4 regions of the Peribacillus sp. ACCC06369 genome follow, and region 4 is predicted to be linked to each of the others. Evidence: riboswitches for the same ligand, from Rfam matches in the RefSeq annotation. Region 4 holds a riboswitch; each other region holds the start of a gene.
What was found. A riboswitch is a leader RNA that binds a small molecule or an ion and turns the genes downstream of it on or off. The one in region 4 is predicted to bind S-adenosylmethionine.
Positions count from the first base shown of each region.

Region 1: it holds a riboswitch for S-adenosylmethionine, as region 4 does, so the genes downstream of both, mmuP (S-methylmethionine permease) here and QUF78_RS06415 (methionine ABC transporter ATP-binding protein) in region 4, are expected to answer to the same signal.
Region 2: it holds a riboswitch for S-adenosylmethionine, as region 4 does, so the genes downstream of both, QUF78_RS25390 (methionine ABC transporter ATP-binding protein) here and QUF78_RS06415 (methionine ABC transporter ATP-binding protein) in region 4, are expected to answer to the same signal.
Region 3: it holds a riboswitch for S-adenosylmethionine, as region 4 does, so the genes downstream of both, QUF78_RS24650 (5-methyltetrahydropteroyltriglutamate--homocysteine S-methyltransferase) here and QUF78_RS06415 (methionine ABC transporter ATP-binding protein) in region 4, are expected to answer to the same signal.

Region 1 is NZ_JAUCEN010000002.1:2,959,057-2,962,186, forward strand. Features, by position in the region: gene mmuP (S-methylmethionine permease) at 1-1,133, opposite strand, end outside; SAM riboswitch class I at 1,216-1,318, opposite strand; gene QUF78_RS15130 (flavin reductase family protein) at 1,550-2,158, opposite strand; gene QUF78_RS15135 (alpha/beta hydrolase) at 2,179-2,787, opposite strand; gene QUF78_RS15140 (ring-cleaving dioxygenase) at 2,787-3,130, opposite strand, start outside.
Region 2 is NZ_JAUCEN010000002.1:4,981,651-4,984,780, reverse strand. Features, by position in the region: gene QUF78_RS25395 (O-acetylhomoserine aminocarboxypropyltransferase/cysteine synthase family protein) at 1-1,101, shown strand, start outside; SAM riboswitch class I at 1,220-1,332, shown strand; gene QUF78_RS25390 (methionine ABC transporter ATP-binding protein) at 1,498-2,532, shown strand; gene QUF78_RS25385 (methionine ABC transporter permease) at 2,525-3,130, shown strand, end outside.
Region 3 is NZ_JAUCEN010000002.1:4,846,061-4,849,190, forward strand. Features, by position in the region: gene QUF78_RS24640 (glycerol-3-phosphate responsive antiterminator) at 29-571, opposite strand; gene QUF78_RS24645 (hypothetical protein) at 732-1,169, opposite strand; SAM riboswitch class I at 1,354-1,455, shown strand; gene QUF78_RS24650 (5-methyltetrahydropteroyltriglutamate--homocysteine S-methyltransferase) at 1,539-2,642, shown strand; gene QUF78_RS24655 (ArsR/SmtB family transcription factor) at 2,694-2,996, shown strand.
Region 4 is NZ_JAUCEN010000002.1:1,149,593-1,152,722, forward strand. Features, by position in the region: gene QUF78_RS06410 (methionine ABC transporter permease) at 1-587, opposite strand, end outside; gene QUF78_RS06415 (methionine ABC transporter ATP-binding protein) at 574-1,590, opposite strand; SAM riboswitch class I at 1,658-1,762, opposite strand; gene QUF78_RS06420 (MBL fold metallo-hydrolase) at 2,049-2,873, shown strand.

The DNA.
Region 1 (3,130 bases), 1.8 Mb from region 4:
CTCATCCAAACTACAACCACGGCTAGACCCGAAATGGATACAAGGACGATATACACCGTATCCGGTGCAATAATACTCGAAAACAAGGCTAAGCCACCACCCAACATACTGAAAATGACTGCATTTATCGGAACACCTCTTTTTGTCAATTTTGCAAATATAGGTGATATCGTTTTCTTATCTGCAAGGGACCAAAGCATTCTGGAAGAGGCATATAGACCTGAGTTTGCAGCAGACAAAATGGCAGTTAAAATAACAAAGTTCATGATATCCGCTGCATATGGCACTCCAATTCGTTCAAGAACTGCAACAAAGGGGCTCTCTAATACGCTTGCATCCGAAACAGGCAATAATGCGGATAATACAACGATGGTTCCTACAAAAAAGATGATCAATCTCCATAATGTCATGCGGATTGCCTTTGGTATCGTTTTTTCTGGATTCACAGTTTCTCCAGCTGCAATTCCGATTAATTCAGTTCCAGAAAATGCGAAATTCACCGCAAGCATCGTCATTATAATGGCAAAAGCACCATTCGGAAATAAACCTGCACTTGTAAAATTGGAAAATAGCGGTGCTGATTGTGAGTTAGTCATTGGAATAAAACCTACCATTGTCGCTGCTCCCAAAATAATAAATATCACAATCGCAATTACCTTTATAGACGCAAACCAAAATTCGGATTCAGCGAAAAACTTAACGGTCCAAGCATTTAATGCCAAAACCAATATGGCAAATAGAGCACTCCATATCCAGACATTGATTGATGGAAACCATCGCTGCATCAACAATCCTGCAGCCGTGAATTCCGAACCTAGTGCAACAGTCCAGGTTAGCCAATATAACCAGGCTACTGTAAACCCTGTCCCTGGTCCGATGTATTTGGCTGCGTAGCTATGAAACGCACCTGTCTCGGGCATATGTACTGCCAGTTCACCTAGACATAGCATAACTAGATAAACCACTAATGCTCCAATCAGATACGAAAGGATAGTGCCAAACGGGCCAGCCTGCTGAATCGTATAACCCGAACTTAAGAACAAACCTGTTCCAATCACCCCGCCAAGCGATAGCATGATTAAATGCCGTGTTTTCATTTCCCTTTGAAATTCTTGTTTCCTTTTGTTCTCCATTCATACTCTCCTTTATCCTGCATCCAGAAAAAACGAAAACGCACTCTAAAAAGAGTGCGCTACTGACAAATAAAAACGTACGGTCTTATCTATCAAGGTTTCACCCCCTGGAATTAGCACAGTGTCTTAGCGGACCTGTTGCTGAGGTTTCATAGGGCCAGTCCCTCCACCTCTCTGGATAAGAAATTAATTTTTTATAACTTTATCAATCTATGAAAAAATTGTCAAGTTTTGTTTTGGAATATAAAGAATTCCCTTTACATTCTGACGATTTCGTCACCTCCGGCATGATTGCTTGTTTTGGTACAGTCGCTCACCGTATTAGAATTGCAGATAATGCTAACCGGGAATAAATTTGGTATAAAAAAAAATGACGACATCTTAAAAGATGACGCCATTTTTTCTTTCTTATCCACTTAAGGTCGTTCCATTTCAAATAATTCCCCTAGTTTTGTATAAGTATGACCCGCCAATCTTGCTACAGGTTTAAGCCCATTCTGGTCAATTCGGCCATTATGGTAAATATCATGCTCTATATGATAGCAGACTATTTTCCCTATCAATAAATCACAACCAGGTTTATCTAGGGAACCTCCCAATGGAATCGCATGCTCTAATGTACATTCAAAGCGTACCTTCGCTTCTTGCAATCCTGGTACGGATACCTTATTACTAACAGCCGTCGTGAAATTGGTCAGGCCCAATTCACTTTCATCTGATGGGAGTTCCTTGGCCGTTCGATTTGCATCAGCAACATTGTTTTCATCAGTGATATGAACAACGAATTCCCCTGATTGAATTGCATTTCGGGCAGTGTCCTTTGAAACTCCTTCTTTCCGTTGAACAGAAATGGAAATCATCGGAGGATTGGAACTGACTATGTTAAAAAAGCTGAACGGCGCTATATTGATGGTACCGGTTTCGGATTGTGTCGTAACCAGAGCTATGGGTCTCGGTATAATGCTTCCAGTCAAAAACTTATAATTTTCCCGTTCAGTCAGACTTTCAGGATTTACTGAAATCATCATCATTCCCTCTTTCATTCTTATATAAAGTTCTTATGAAACCATGAACCTGCTGCCTCGACCTCTGAACGTGTTAACTGATGACCGTAATTTTCCCAGTGAACTTCCACCGAAGCACCAGCTTGCAATAAAAGTTGATTAAGTTCATCCGTTTCTTCTGCCGGGCAAATCGGATCGTTTTTACCTGCAGCAATAAATACAGGTATTTCTGAGAGTGACGGCATAGCAATCCCGCGTCTAGGCACCATTGGATGATGAAGAATCGCTCCTTGTAGTGCCCCTTCGAAATGGAACATCAAACTTGCCGCTATATTTGCACCATTAGAATAACCTAATGCTACCACTCTGTCACGGTCGAAGTCATATTGTCCGGACGCTAATTCCAAGAAGTCATTAAGCTCATTCGTACGGAAAATCAAATCTTCTTCATCAAAAACCCCTTCAGCTAACCGACGGAAAAAACGAGGCATTCCGTTTTCAAGTACATTTCCCCGTACGCTCAATACGGATGAACCCGGTGAAACCATTTCCGATAATGGCAAGAGATCTGTTTCCGTTCCTCCAGTACCATGTAAAAGCAAAAGTAACGGAGCTTCTGGATTACTTCCTTTTTGAAAAATATGCTTCATCATTTATCCTCCTCTAGTACTCTCGGCACTGCCGGCAGTAACGTTTTCTCCATGATTCCCCTTTTTTCTTCCAGCCATGGCGGGAGCATCAATTTACTACCCATCGTTTCCTTCGTCTCATCATGAGCAAAGCCAGGTGGATCTGTGGCAACTTCAAAGAGTATGCCTCCATCTTCCCGGAAATAAATGGCATCGAAGTATTGACGGTCTGTAAATGGGGTCACGCCATAGCCATTGTTACCGATATGTTCTCTCCATTCTTTATGATCTTCATTATCGATTGCACGCCATGCCAGATGATGAACAGTTCCTACTCCGATTTTTCCATTTGGCAATACGGTTT
Region 2 (3,130 bases), 3.8 Mb from region 4:
ATGGCCTTATTGGAAGGCGGTATCGGCGGATTGGCAACAGCAAGCGGAATGGCTGCCATCTCACTGTCAATCCTGAATATTGCCGGTGCAGGGGATGAGATCGTTTCAGCCTCCACTTTATATGGCGGTACGTATAATCTTTTTGAAAACACTCTTCCGAAATATGGGATTAAAGTGAAGTTCGTTTCTCCTGATGACCCTGAAAATTTCAAAAGGGCGATAACGCCAAGAACTAAAGCCATATTTGCCGAAACAATCGGAAATCCAAGTTTGAGGGTCCTTGATATCGAAGCGGTAGCTGACATTGCCCACAATGCCGGGATACCTTTAATCATTGATAATACCTTCGCTACACCGTATCTATGCAGACCAATTGATTTTGGAGCGGATATTGTCATCCATTCCGCTACAAAATGGCTTCTGGGAAATGGAACCACTTTAGGCGGTGTCATCGTGGATGGAGGGAAGTTCGATTGGAACTCGCCAAACTACCCTGGCTTTACGGAGCCTGATCCAAGTTACGACGGTCTGGTATACGCCGAGGCAGTTGGACCAGCCGCTTTTATAACGAAAGCCCGAGTGCAGTTACTTCGTGATTTAGGCCCTGCGCTAAGTGCCCAAAGCGCATTCCAGTTTACGCTTGGACTTGAAACGCTGCATGTAAGGATGAAAGAGCATCTTTCGAACACGAAGTCTGTACTTCAATATTTGAAAAATCACCTGGCCGTGACTTGGGTTTCGCATCCTTCTAATGAGGATCATCCCGATAAAGCCCTTGCGGATAAATATTTGCCCAAGGGAGCAGGATCCGTTGTGACTTTTGGAATTAAGGGAGACCGCGAAGCCGGGGCGAAACTTATCAATTCGGTGGAATTATGGTCCCATGTAGCGAATGTAGGGGATGCGAAGAGTTTGATCATCCACCCTGCCAGTACGACCCATCAGCAATTGAATGATGCAGGTCTGGCGAAAGCGGGTGTGCGTGCTGATCAAGTCCGTTTATCCATTGGGATTGAAAATGTAGAGGATTTAATAGAAGATTTGGAGCAGGCAATTGAAAAAGCGACGAATATCGTCTCCTTGACTTCTAAAACGGTTTAAGCAAAAAGTCCTGGGCATTCTTAAACTAGAAATATTATACATTGCGCTCCTTTTTTATCTATGATAAAATTTCAACATACTAAAGAACTTAATGATGTACAAATATTCTATATATTAGCTCTTATCAAGAGAGGTGGAGGGATGTGCCCGATGAAACCCGGCAACCGACAAGGAGATTTCCTTGGAAAGGTGCCAATTCACACAAAGTTTAATCACTTTGGAAGATGAGAGGAAGGCCTGTTTCTTCACCTGCCTTTCTGCTCATGCAGAAAGGTTTTTTCTATTTCAGTAGGAAAAACCTTTGCATGAACTGCAAAATTGGTAGGGGAAACAGATAATAATGTAGAGAAATTAACTAAGTTCATAGGTTTTATTGGATAAAAGAGGTGAGGATTAATGATTACATTGACAAAAGTCAGTAAGCTGTTCCGAACAGGAAAAGGAAGCAGTGAGACGATCAAGGCTGTAAATAATGTGAATGTTGAAATAAATAAAGGCGAGATTTTCGGTATTATTGGTTATAGTGGAGCGGGGAAAAGTACTTTGATCAGGATGCTCAATGGATTGGAAACACCGACAGAAGGATCCGTTGTGGTGGCTGAGAAGGAAATTTCAAAAATTAAAGGTGCTCAGCTTCGTAAGGCCCGTCAAGAAATCAGCATGATTTTCCAACATTTCAATCTATTATGGTCCAGGACCGTTCAGGAAAATATATCCTTCCCGTTGGAAATTGCAGGAGTTTCAAAATTTGAACGCACCAAACGTGTGAACGAATTGATCAAGTTAGTCGGACTGGAAGGCAGAGAAAAGGCCTATCCTTCGCAATTAAGCGGAGGGCAAAAGCAACGGGTGGGAATAGCCAGGGCTCTAGCGAATGATCCTAAAGTGCTGCTGTGTGATGAAGCGACTTCTGCCTTGGATCCACAGACTACCGACTCTATACTCGAATTGCTTGTTGACATCAATCAGCGTCTTGGGTTGACGATTGTCTTGATAACACATGAAATGCATGTAATACGTAAAATCTGTCATCGTGTGGCTGTGATGGAAAGCGGGCAAGTTGTTGAACAGGGACCTGTCCTGGATGTTTTCAAGAATCCTAAAGAACAAATGACGAAGCGTTTCGTGCAACAGGTGACGGAACCAGAAGAAACGAAAGAAACGATGGACCATCTGCTCGAACGCTTTCCTGCAGGCAAAGTGATTCAATTGACTTTTGTAGGTGATCATGCAGAAAGCCCGTTGATCACTAAGCTCGTACGTAACTTCGAGTTGGATGTCAATATCGTTCAAGGTAAAATATCGCAAACCAGAAGCGGTTCATATGGAACGTTGTTTATCCATCTTGATGGCAAAGAGGATGAAATGCTCCGCGCAATCGAATTCATTAAAGCACAGCAGGTAGGCGTGGAGGTGATTACTCATGCTTGAAGAATTATTGCCGAATGTTGATTGGGAAGACATTATTGAAGCAACGAAAGAAACGCTTTATATGACAAGTATCTCTGTAGTGGCAACCTTTTTTATAGGCATATTATTAGGATTAATCCTGTTCTTGACAGGGAAGGGGAATATGTGGGAAAACCGGGCAATCAACGCGGTCATCAGTGCTGTGGTTAATATATTCCGATCCATTCCATTTCTTATTTTGATCGTGCTGCTCATTCCTTTCACTAAAGCGCTTGTCGGTTCCATGATTGGAGAGAACGCTGCACTGCCGGCACTTATTATCGGTGCGGCACCATTTTATGCACGTATGGTTGAAATCGGCCTCCGTGAAATCGATAAAGGTGTAATTGAAGCCGCTAAATCGATGGGGGCAAAAACGAGCACGATCATTTGGAAGGTCCTTCTTCCGGAGTCGATGCCTGCCCTTATTTCCGGGATTACGGTAACATCGATTGCATTGGTTGGATATACCGCAATGGCCGGGGTCATTGGCGCAGGCGGACTTGGTAATCTTGCCTATCTGGAGGGCTATCAAAGAAATCAAAATGACGTTACGCTTGTAGCGACTATCGTTATTCTA
Region 3 (3,130 bases), 3.7 Mb from region 4:
TTTTTTTCAAATTCCTCGTTCTACCCTATTAGACGATATCCCATAATTCAGTTTTGGAAGTGGTGATTGCCGACGCTCCAGCATCAAGGGCGTTCAGGACTTCATCAGAAGTACGTATGAGACCGCCTGCAAAAATGGGTGTTTGTAGTCGTTCCTTCACTTCTTTTATCATCCACGGCATAGCGCCCGGTAAAACTTCGATATAATCCGGCTTGGTTTTCTGCACCAGCTTATAACTTTTCTCCAGCGCATGCGAATCTATTAAAAAGATTCGCTGGATGGCAATGACCCCCTTTTGCTTCGCTTTCAAAATAACGTTTGATTTAGTCGAAATCAACCCATATGGATTATACTCCTGACAAATGAATTCTGTCGCATATTCATCACTTCTTATGCCATGGATCAAATCGACATGATAAATCATTTTCTTATTATGCTGCTTTGCCATCATACTTACATTTTTCAATTGTGATATATGCAAATCAAGAAACACGCCTATTTCATAGGAACTTTCTAAGAATCTTTCGAAATCCTTCATGCTTGCCGAAGCAGGCAAAATCTTCTGGTTCATTATTTTCCCCCTTATCTCTGGAAAAACTAAAACTTTTAGTAATTCAGTATATTTTAAAGAGCTTGGTTTTTCAAACACATTTTAATGAATTGCCACCCTATCCATCCTTACACTAACATACCTGGCATCCCCTTTATATATTGCGGCTAAAAACGATCCATCATAAAGAAAGTTTCATTTTCAATGCACCATCGACAAGTTCAAATGATTTAATTGTGCCGACCGGGATTTTTCTAACGATGTTCCAAGCACCAACATTCATTTTGATCATTCTATTTTCAAATTCAAAAAATGGCGGTCTGTTAAATATCCTTTGGTTGATGAAACTCCTGTCAATCGGTTCCATTTCCACTAATTCAAATGAGATCGTTCTTTTTTCCACGTGAACCGGTTTTAATGTAATCCTGAAAGCTACGTTTTTCTTAAACATCATTTTTTTCACTTCCGTCGTTCCGGAAAGCACTATATGCTTTGGCGTAATCTCGACTTTAATATCCTGATCAGATGATTTCATCTTTATGATTCTCTCTATCATAGCTGCAGTTACCGTTATCGGTATGCCATTTCCAAATATATTGGATGGATCGAATGCATTCATCCTGGTATTCCCCTCCAACTTTCAATATCACAGTTCATAAGGAACGTCGGTTATAACATATGCTGGGTTCACGGATGCAGTTAACATTTCCCGAGTTAATAATCGATATATTCTAAATCTTCAACCTTCAACCCTTGACCTTTGTAAAAACTACCTGTATAGTCATAATTAATTTAATAGACAACTCTTATCCAGAGAGGTGGAGGGACTGGCCCTTTGATGCCTCAGCAACAGACTAATCATGTACTGTGCTAATTCCAGAAGTGTAAAAACTTGAAGATAAGAAGAGTAAATAGCTATGCTGCCAACACCTCTTCTTATTTTTAAGAAGAGGTTTTTTATTTTATAAAAGGAAAGAAGGAATGCAACATGTCAATCACATTAACGAAAGCGCCTTTTAGGGCGGACCACGTCGGGAGTTTATTAAGACCGGAACGTTTACATATTGCCAGAAAGCAATTTAAGGATGGTACAATTTCAGCGGAACGACTTCGTGAAGTTGAAACCGAAGAAATCAATCGGATTGTCGATAAACAGATTGAAGTTGGATTAGAGGCTGTGACGGATGGTGAGTTCAGACGGACCTGGTGGCACTTTGACTTCCTCGAACATTTAAATGGAATCGAGGGATATGTTACTGAAAAAGGACTCACTTTCGATGGTGTGGATACAGAGAGATATAACGTTCGCAATACCGGAAAGGTTTCATTCAATCCTGAACATCCCTTCATTCGTGATTTTATTGAATTGAACAAAATTGTGGACGGACGTGCCGTGGCCAAACAAACCATTCCAAGTCCCAATCAATTATTTGCTGTAGGTGTTCAAAATGAAGACGTCTACCCTGATATCGAAGACTATGCAAATGATATCGTCAAAGCGTATCAGCATGCTTTGAAAGCCTTTTATGATGCAGGAGTGCGTTATCTTCAATTGGATGATGTATATATTGCCAGGCTTTCAGCTCCGGATTTCCAGTTCAAAGAGGGAAAATATACGAGGGAACAATTAATTGATTTAGCACTGCGTGTAATTAATGGCGCATTGGAAGGCAAACCAGAAGACCTGGTAGTCACCACCCACCTTTGTCGTGGAAACTACCAGTCGACATGGGCATTTGAAGGAAGCTATGCCCGTATTGCCCCAACATTATTGGCAAAAGAAAAAGTGGATGGATTCTTCTTGGAATATGACGATGATCGCTCAGGGGATTTCAAACCATTGGAATACATTCCAAATAGCGGGGCGCGTGTCGTTCTAGGGGTCGTCACTTCAAAAAATGGAGAAATCGAAGACAAGGAAGCTGTTAAGGCACGTATTAAAGAAGCCTCGCGCTTCGTTCCTTTCGAACAATTATGCTTAAGCCCGCAATGCGGCTTTGCTTCCACCCATCACGGCAACAAGGTAACGGAAGAACAGCAGTGGGAAAAGTTGAAGTTCGTCGTTGATGTAGCAAAAGAAGTATGGGAATGATTTTTTTATTAATCATTTGACATATCGATAATTCTCGATATAATGAAATGTATGAAAACAATCGAGATATTTAAAGCATTATCCAATGAATCCAGGTTGCAAATCTTACAATGGCTCAAGGCGCCTGAACTCCACTTCACCCCTCATGAGGGAATAGATATGAAGGAAACCGGCGTTTGTGTAAGTCAGATTACAGAAAAATTAAACATGACCCAATCCACGGCCTCTCAATACCTCTCGATGCTTCTTAGAGCAGGATTGATCAAGACGGAGCGGATAGGAAAGTTTACGTATTACAAACGAGATGAAGATGCAATCTCAAAAATTACTGATTTCTTGAAAGAAGAAGTATGAAAATGAACCTGATCCCTGCCTTAGTGGGTTAGGTTTTATTTTCCTTTTAACAATTCGACATTTCACGATATGTTTATTTTTTTATTCATACATATTAACATATTCCGATATGTCTTTGCATATAACCATAAATC
Region 4 (3,130 bases):
GTGATCATGACCGTGTTGTCATAACGGTAATAACCGTACCTGATGGCCAGGTCACCAATTCCCCCTCCGCCGATTGTCCCTGCCATTGCTGAGTAACCGATCAGTGAAATGGTCGTTAATGTCAGCCCCTGAATGATTCCCGGTTTTGCCTCCGGAAGAAGTACATCCTTGATGATCATCCATGGAGTGGCCCCCACGGCAATTGCAGCTTCAATCACTCCTTTGTCTATTTCACGTAATGCCGATTCCACGATCCTTGCAAAAAAAGGTATCGCGGATACGGACAGGGAAACAGAAGCCGCTCTTGGCCCTATCGTCGATCCAGTAAGCAGTTCCGTTAAAGGAAGGAGGGCGACCAAGAGAATGATGAACGGGATTGAACGGACAATATTGACTGCGAAACCGAGTGATCGATTCACGACGCTATTTTCAAAGAATAAATTCCTGGTTGTCGTAAACAGCAATACTCCAAGTGGTAAACCTATCAGAAGGGCTACCGCAAGGGAAACGCCGACCATATAAATTGTTTCAAGAAAGGCTTTATTAAGATCAGGTAAAATATTGACGATGGAATCAAGAAATGACATGTTTTAACACCTCCACAGAATTGGAACGATTTTTTATATATTCCAATGCCGAATGAATTTCAGCGGCCTCACCGATTAACTCAATGATCAAGATGCCTAAAGGGACATCCTGAATATACTCAATTTTACCGTGCAGGATATTCCCCTTTACTGAATGGGATTGGAGAGCGTCGGAGAGAATCGATTCACCGGCGGTTTGCCCTTCGAATTGAATTTTAATAATCGTTCCTTTACTTTCTTCAATCAAATGTGAGGGAAGTTCGAAATCCAATACACTGCTGATGAATTGCTTCGTTAATTCCTGCTTTGGCTGTGAAAATATTTCATAAACGGAACCTTCTTCAATTACCCGCCCATCCTGCATGACGGCGACTCGGTGGCATAGTTCTTTGACCACTTCCATTTCATGTGTAATCAACACGATGGTGATCCCGAGCTCCCTGCTTATCTTTTTTAATAACTGTAAAATCGCTTTTGTTGTTGTTGGATCAAGGGCTGAAGTCGCTTCATCACATAACAGTACGGTGGGGTCATTTGCTAAGGCCCGGGCTATGCCGACCCGTTGCTTCTGTCCACCGCTAAGCTGTGCCGGATAGACATCTTTTTTATCACTGAGACCTACGATTTCCAGCAATTCCAATACACGTAACCTGATGGCGTCCTTCGATTGATGCGCGGCCTTTAAGGCGAAAGCGACATTTTCATAAACGGTTTTTGAACTGACCAAGGAAAAGTGTTGAAATATCATTCCGATTTTTTGACGTTGTTTACGAAGCTCTTTACTTGATAAAGAGGTTAAATCAATGCCGTCAATGATGATATTTCCAGCTGTCGGACGTTCAAGCAAATTCAAGCAGCGGAGTAATGAGCTTTTTCCAGCTCCGCTGTAGCCGACAATTCCATACACTTCGCCTTTTTGAATGGTTAAAGATACGTTATCCACTCCGATAACTCGGTTTTTCTTCGTGATGTATTCCTTTCGGACTGAACGGATTTCAATCATGATCCTTCCCCCTTAAACATGAAAAACTGCCTCTATCATTCAGAAAGAGGCAGCGAAATTATATCTCGTCTTATCTTTCAGAATGCAAACATTCTGCAGGAAGTGGCACCGTTCCCGAAGGGCGGTTGCCGGACATCACAGGGCCTGATCCCTCCGTCACTCTTGATAAGTAAATTATTATTTTAGAATATTTCAAGTTTTATAATATAATCTATAATATTTGTAAAATTCCACAATGTCAATCGTTTCTGTGATTTGGTGATAGTTTTTTTTCGATAATGTTCCGTGCGGTTCATTAAAACCATTCCTGTCAAAAGGGCTCTTAGTCAATAATCCGTCTTTTACATCCAGATATTCCATTATTTCCTTGTCAAAAGGGTAAAGAGGTAATACATTTATTATAATAAAGTGAAAAAGGGAGAAAAAACTATTTTTGTACAATGATGGGGTGAAAATGGATGATAGAGATTAAGACGGTAAATGATGTGGTTTGTGTGCACGGGACTCCTGACGGTATCAAGTCGGGGATGAGTGTCTATGTTTTTTTAACGGATGGGCTATTGATAGATACTGGCGCACAGATTTTATTGGAAGGACTTGTTTCATTCTATGAGTCCGCAGACTTCGATGCAGTTGCCCTTACGCACTATCATGAAGACCATACGGGAGGCGCTGCCTGGATAAAGGAACATAAAAAGGTTCCGATATTCATTCATCCGATGTCGGTTGATGCTTGTGCGAAGGATGCTGAATATCCTGAATATCGTAAAATGTTTTGGGGAAAAAGAGACGCCTTTAAGGCTGAGCCGCTAGGCAAGGCCATTCATTCCCGCACCCAAACGTGGGAGCCGATTTTTACCCCTGGTCATGCGAAGGACCATATGGTGTATGTGAATCACAGCACTGGCATGCTCTTTTCAGGAGACCTTTTCGTAACACCAAAAACAAAGCTTATCTTACGGGAAGAGTCTGTCCCGATCATCATCGATTCCATAAAAAAATTACTCCGATATGACTTTGGGGAAGTGTTTTGCTGCCATGCTGGACATGTGCCTGACGGAAAGGAAATGTTTCGAAAAAAACTCGATTATTTGGAAAACCTCCAAGGTGAAATTTTACGCTTACATGATCAAGGGCATACAGTCCATGAAATCCAGCAAGTCGTTTTACCGAATCGCTATCCCCTTATCGAGATATCTGAACATGAATGGGATTCAGAGCATATCATAACTTCGATATTATACGAAAATGTTTTGAATGCCAGGGAGAATGGAACTATTTGAATATTAACAATAGATATTGAAAGGACGAGCTCTGATATTAATGCTTTTAGCATAATACCAAATGCCTACGGGGGATAGAATGCGGGAATTGGAAAAGGCAAGAAGACAGCATGTTGTAATATTTAGTTTGCAATCAAACAACTTCCATCCGGGAAGTTGTTTTTTTATGGAGGGGGGTGCTTTACATAAAAAAACATTTGATAGTGGGGAATATGACGCATGAACTAAAGTTCACTTTTTTTAAGTGGAGCTCCCCA